DNA from 3 places in the Bacillus sp. GW821-FHT01G09 genome. Region 3 is predicted to be linked to each of the others. Evidence: riboswitches for the same ligand, from Rfam matches in the RefSeq annotation. Region 3 holds a riboswitch; each other region holds the start of a gene.

Region 1 (2,202 bases), on a different contig from region 3:
TATTTCTCGTCTGCTCCGGCAAATCCTTCGAAAACAAACAGTTCATCTCGCTCCTTTAAATAGCTGACAACTTTCGTATACAGCCGCTCAAACGCTTCTTCTGAAATGGGCTGATTCACCAAGCCCCAATCGATCTTATTTTTCGTGCTTTCTTCCTCCACGATGAATTTATCTTTAGGTGAGCGTCCTGTGTAAGCGCCTGTTGTCGCGCGAACAGCACCTGTGGATGTTAAAATGCCTTCGTTTCGGGAAAGTACTTTTTCTGTTAGCTGTGCTGCTGATAAATTATGACGCACATTTGGACATGTTAATAAGGCTTGTAAATCAGCGGTCAAATCAACTGAGTTCATATGAAACCTTCCTTTATCGTTTTTTGTGTTTTGCTAATTGTTAATTAGTATAACATATATTTTCAAATAGTCTATACTATTTATTATTTTTTGTGTGTGCATTTCCATTGTTTTCCCTCAATATAGGTGCCTATTTCTTCTGAATCATATTGACATTGCAAACCCTTTTACGATAAGATATTTCATTGAGCGGATACTCTTATCCCGAGCTGGCGGAGGGACAGGCCCTATGAAGCCCAGCAACCGGTTTCTCTGTTATTTATTATGTTCAACTGAGTGAGACAACCAAGGTGCTAACCTGTTGCAAGGTTGTATGATTCCTTGAGCGATAAGAGTGAAAGGCACAAAGACCAAACCCTTTCCTCGATGGAAAAGGTTTTTTTATTTCATAAATATGCCAATTAACATTCTCTAATATAACTGTACATTGTATAAGAGGGAGCGAGTTCCGTATCATATATACAAGGTCTTTCGGGAGGCCTTGTGCAGGAGGAAGCAAATCATGAGTAAAAATCGTCGTTTATTTACATCAGAATCTGTTACGGAGGGGCATCCGGATAAAATCTGTGACCAGATTTCTGACAGTATTTTAGATGAAATTTTAAAGAAAGACCCTAACGCGCGTGTTGCTTGTGAAACATCTGTGACAACAGGTTTGGTTCTTGTAAGCGGAGAGATCACAACTTCTACGTATGTTGACATTCCGAAAACGGTTCGCCAAACCATTAAAGAAATCGGATACACACGTGCAAAATACGGATTTGATGCGGAAACTTGTGCGGTTTTAACATCAATTGATGAGCAGTCTGCTGATATCGCGATGGGCGTAGACCAAGCGCTTGAAGCCCGTGAAGGCACAATGAGCGACGAAGAAATTGAAGCGATTGGTGCGGGTGACCAAGGATTAATGTTCGGTTATGCGTGCAACGAAACGAAAGAGCTTATGCCTCTTCCAATTTCACTTGCCCATAAATTAGCCCGCCGCCTAAGTGAAGTCCGTAAAGAAGATATTCTTCCGTACCTTCGCCCTGACGGCAAAACACAGGTAACGGTTGAGTACGATGAAAATAACAAACCAGTCCGCATTGACGCGATTGTTATTTCAACTCAGCATCACCCTGAAATTACACTTGAGCAAATTCAGCGCAACATTAAAGAACATGTAATCAATCCGGTTGTTCCTGAAGAGCTGATTGATGAAGAAACAAAATATTTCATCAACCCTACAGGACGTTTCGTAATCGGAGGCCCTCAAGGGGATGCGGGACTTACAGGACGCAAAATCATCGTTGATACGTACGGCGGCTATGCACGCCACGGCGGAGGCGCGTTCTCAGGTAAGGACGCGACGAAGGTAGACCGTTCTGCAGCTTATGCGGCAAGATACGTTGCGAAAAACATCGTTGCGGCTGAGCTTGCTGATTCTTGCGAAGTACAGCTTGCTTACGCGATCGGTGTTGCACAGCCTGTGTCAATCTCAATCAACACATTCGGTTCCGGAAAAGCTTCTGAGGAAAAACTGATTGAAGTTGTTCGCAATAACTTTGATTTACGACCTGCCGGCATTATCAAAATGCTTGATTTGCGCCGTCCGATCTACAAACAAACTGCTGCGTACGGCCACTTTGGACGTCACGATGTTGACCTTCCTTGGGAGCGTACAGACAAAGCGGAGCAGCTGCGTAAAGAAGCGTTAGGAGAATAATTTTATAGCCGCTTACTGGTTAAGCGGCTTTCCCTTTTTTATCGTTGTATTCATGTTTATTTTTTTACATAACTGTGAAACCAAATACTATTCACAGCGTCTATAAATAGGGGTTCAATGATGACAATTTTAATTATGGAGGCAATA
Region 2 (2,202 bases), on a different contig from region 3:
TCAGAAAGAGCAGCAAGCCGAGGATGACCCCGATGACAAAAGCAAACAGTAAAGAAATCAGCGTCATATAAAGTGTTTCATATGTCGCGTTCCATAATTCAGTTAAATCAACGTTCGGGAAGTATTTTTCAAACATTCGTGATCACCTCTGCTTTCACCTGTTTGTCATTAATGAATCGGATCACGTTTTGCACTTCTTCCTCGTCTCCGTCAATGTGGATGAACAGTGAACCGTAAGCCCCATCCTTCGTCTGCGAAATTTTCCCTTGCAGAATATTGACGCTGACATTGAAGTTTCTGATCATCTCTGTAATCAGAGGCTGTTCAGCTGACTCACCGACAAATGTGAGCTGAACCATTTTTCCTGATGCTGTATCATCAAGAAGGTGCTGAAGCGTCTCTTTCGTTTCTTCCGGCTCTGTCACCTGTTGAACAAATCGTTTTGTCATTTGTTCCTTTGGATTTTTAAAGACATCGAGAACCTCGCCTTCTTCGACCACCTTGCCGTTTTCCATGACGGCGACTCTGTTGCAGATTTTGCGGATGACATGCATTTCGTGCGTAATCAGCACAATCGTCAAACCGAGCCTTTCATTAATATCGGACAATAGATCCAGAATTGAATCTGTCGTTTGCGGATCTAATGCTGATGTCGCTTCGTCACAAAGGAGAACCTTCGGATTGTTTGCAAGCGCTCTGGCAATTCCGACACGCTGCTTCTGCCCGCCGCTCAGCTGGGACGGATATGATTTTTCTTTTCCTTCTAAACCTACCAGTTTAATCAGTTCATTGGCGCGCTTGATCCGCTCGCTCTTTTTCACCCCGGCAATTTCTAAAGGAAACATGATATTATCTCTGACAGTCCGCGACCAAAGCAAATTGAAATGCTGGAAAATCATACTGATCTCATGGCGTGCTTTTCTTAAACCGCGTCCATTTACTTCATTAATCTTGGTTCCCGCCACTTCCACGGTTCCTGAGGTTGGTTTCTCAAGGCCGTTCAGCAGACGGATTAAGGAACTCTTACCAGCTCCGCTATATCCTATAATTCCAAAAATCTCACCTTTTTTAATGGAAAGCGAGACGTTTTGGACAGCATTGACATCTCCATGTTTCGATCTGTAAACTTTTGAAACATCCTGAAGATTGATCAAAGCAATCACCTGCCTTAACACTATTCTAAGAAATCTTCCGGTTTTTTCTGCAAAAGAAAAGCCTTTCTGCACACTTGAGCAGAAAGGCTTATATAAAATGCCTTTCTCTCATCTTTCAAAGCTGAACGCTTCGTGTGAATTGGCACCATTTCAACAGTGTTGATGGTTGCCGGGCTTCATAGGGCACTTCCCTCCACCTCTCTTGATAAGAGAAATATATAGTCTTTTTCGTCCGGAAATTCTTAATGTAGAATAGCACGGCGAATGATTAAATGTCAATAAAATAAATGATGTCAACTTTTACTATTATAATAATTTATTATTTTTTAATTTTTTAAAATTCTCTGAAAAAATCCATTTGTCAGCCAGAGAATGGCTTCCAGCTTTAACAGGGCCCTGAATGACCCCTTTACTTTGAGGCTTCCGCTCTGAATAAGGTGCTGAAGGGAAATGTCTCCGTGCAATAAATCAATAATTTCCGTTTGGTTTCCGTAAAAGGTCAGGTTGGACGTTTGGGGCGGAGAAACTTTTTTCATTTCTCCCTGTTCGTTTATTGAGACGGTTAAGGCTTCTGCTTCTCCTTGGAAGGTAATGAGCAATGTTGAGGCATTCAAAAGGGGTTTTAAAAACAGATGCTGATACTCATCTTCTAAAACTTCCGCTTTCTCCATATGTACAACCTCCTATTTGTTGGTCATACATACACATTTCTCTCTTTGTCGCAAGAACCCCTTTATAAAACGAACGACAATTTCATTGGATATGCTGAGAAATATGTCATAAATGGGATGCGGAAGATGATTTTTGTTTGATCAGCTCATATAAATAAGAAACGGAATGAAATGCATATCCTCTTTCGACCATCTTTCCGCCTTTAAACAGCAGAAAACAAGGGACGCTTTCAATTTGATACGCTTTTGCGAATGTCGGAGAGTAATTGACATTGTTTTGATAGAAGGCGACATCCGGCAGCATTTCTTTCACCACTGTCAGCATTTTGCTTGCAAGCTGGCAGGTGCCGCAAAACGGAGTATATAAATATAGAAGG
Region 3 (2,202 bases):
TTTGAGAACGAGTGGGTGGGACTCTTTTGCGATGTTTCTTAAATGTGATACGAGCTGATCCGCTTTCTCCTCCGCGCATTCAAAGGATGCTCTCAGCGTCAAATGAGGCGGGATCAGAGAGTAGCTTGGGTCATAGCGCTTTCTGTAAGAGTTTGCAAGGTCTTGGAGCTTTTTTGATGGAAATAAAACGATTCCGTATTTCATATTATGTCCCTCCTGGAAATAAAGTATGATAGAGTGTTAAAGCATTTTTTTCAGCGCCGGGGTGATGAGCGGCTGCCAGTATGTCCATTTGTGGTCTCCGTCAAATGGCTCAAAATAATAATCGGAAAGCTTCTTCTCCAGCAGCTGTTTCAGCTCCTGGTTCGGTTCTGTAAAGTCCAGAATGTTCCCGTCTGTCGTGTGGACGTCAGTTTCTTTTGTTCCAATTTGGTGATAAATAGAGAGGTGTTTGATATCATCTGACTGATTCACGGCTTCTAGTATATGTTTGTCAACATAGGGAGACTGCATGATGATGTTGCCAAACATATTCGGATAATCAAGCGCTGTCATAAGTGATACGGTCGCTCCGAGCGAATCACCGATCAGGGTTCGGCCGTAACCGATCTGATAGGTTGGATACTCATCATCTGCAAAAGGAACGAGCTCATGGGCGATGAACCGTTTATACGCCGAAAATTTTGAACCCTCCGGATGATAGGTGTTTCTGCGCTCTTTTACATCCTTATAGGGAACACCGATAATAATGCACCGGTCTATTTCGTGTTTCGACAGCAATTCCTCAACCTGTCTGCCGATTCTCCCCAGCCTGAAATAATCGTGGCCGTCCTGTGCGATAATGACATGGTATTTATAAAGCGGGGAGTAGTTGGACGGCAGATAAACAAGTAAGGTCATTTCCTCGTTAAGCTCTTTTGAAAAGAATTTCTTTTCTTGCACTGTGCCGTTTTTCGGTGCCATAAAAACATTCCTCCAGGACATCACTATACTTTCTTGCATTTTCAATTATTGTACCATGAATTATTAGAAATTTCTCTCTTTAAACGGTTCGGAACACGAAGAAAAAAGTGTTGAAATAAACTGTGAATTGCGCTAATATAAAACAATCAGAAAATTGAAATCGATATTTCTTATCGTGAGAGGTGGAGGGACTGGCCCTTAGAAACCTCAGCAACCGGCTTGTTTTGCATGTGCAAAGCGCCAAGGTGCTAAATCCAGCAAGCGTTTTTTATGCTTGGAAGATAAGAAGAAGCGTTAAACCCCTTCTTCTTATGAAGAAGGGGTTTTTATTTTGAAAAGGGAAGGTGTCAGCTATATGTCACAGCACGTTGAAACGAAATTAGCCCAAATTGGGAACCGTAGCGATGAAGTCACGGGAACAGTGAGTGCTCCAATTTATTTATCAACAGCATACCGCCACAGAGGGATCGGAGAATCTACCGGATTTGATTATGTCCGCACAAAAAATCCGACACGCCAGCTTGTTGAAAACGCCATCGCTAACTTAGAAAACGGCGCGAGAGGGCTTGCCTTTAGTTCGGGAATGGCTGCTATCCAAACGATTATGGCGCTGTTTAAAAGCGGAGATGAATTGATCGTTTCATCGGACCTATATGGCGGCACGTACCGTTTATTTGAAAATGAATGGAAAAAATACGGATTGACTTTTCATTATGATGATTTCAGCGATGAGGACTGTTTACGCTCTAAGATTACGCCGAATACAAAAGCGGTGTTTGTGGAAACGCCGACAAACCCCCTCATGCAGGAGGCGGACATTGAACATATTGCCCGGATTACAAAGGAGCACGGTCTTCTGCTGATCGTAGATAATACATTTTATACACCGGTCTTGCAGCGGCCGCTTGAGCTGGGAGCTGACATTGTCATTCACAGCGCAACCAAGTATTTAGGCGGGCATAACGATTTGCTTGCTGGACTTGTCGTGGTGAAGGATGAGCAGCTCGGAGAGGAAATGTTTCAGCATCAAAATGCGATTGGCGCCGTCCTGCCGCCATTTGATTCGTGGCTTCTGATGAGAGGAATGAAGACGCTGAGCCTCAGAATGCGCCAGCATCAGGCAAACGCGCAGGAGCTTGCGGCGTTTTTAGAAGAGCAGGAAGAAATTTCGGATGTGCTGTATCCCGGAAAAGGCGGCATGCTGTCCTTCCGTCTGCAAAAAGAAGAATGGGTCAATCC

Evidence for each region. A riboswitch is a leader RNA that binds a small molecule or an ion and turns the genes downstream of it on or off. The one in region 3 is predicted to bind S-adenosylmethionine.
Region 1: it holds a riboswitch for S-adenosylmethionine, as region 3 does, so the genes downstream of both, metK (methionine adenosyltransferase) here and metI (cystathionine gamma-synthase/O-acetylhomoserine thiolyase) in region 3, are expected to answer to the same signal.
Region 2: it holds a riboswitch for S-adenosylmethionine, as region 3 does, so the genes downstream of both, metN (methionine ABC transporter ATP-binding protein MetN) here and metI (cystathionine gamma-synthase/O-acetylhomoserine thiolyase) in region 3, are expected to answer to the same signal.

What each region holds. Positions count from the first base shown of each region.
Region 1 is NZ_JBWKWL010000003.1:480,052-482,253, reverse strand. It holds gene pckA (phosphoenolpyruvate carboxykinase (ATP)) at 1-350, opposite strand, end outside; SAM riboswitch class I at 547-685, shown strand; gene metK (methionine adenosyltransferase) at 853-2,055, shown strand.
Region 2 is NZ_JBWKWL010000001.1:184,803-187,004, forward strand. It holds gene metP (methionine ABC transporter permease MetP) at 1-136, opposite strand, end outside; gene metN (methionine ABC transporter ATP-binding protein MetN) at 129-1,154, opposite strand; SAM riboswitch class I at 1,260-1,366, opposite strand; gene AC07VD_RS00945 (SCP2 sterol-binding domain-containing protein) at 1,481-1,825, opposite strand; gene AC07VD_RS00950 (thioredoxin family protein) at 1,932-2,202, opposite strand, start outside.
Region 3 is NZ_JBWKWL010000002.1:305,833-308,034, forward strand. It holds gene AC07VD_RS06990 (YjcG family protein) at 1-204, opposite strand, end outside; gene AC07VD_RS06995 (esterase family protein) at 241-963, opposite strand; SAM riboswitch class I at 1,131-1,251, shown strand; gene metI (cystathionine gamma-synthase/O-acetylhomoserine thiolyase) at 1,319-2,202, shown strand, end outside.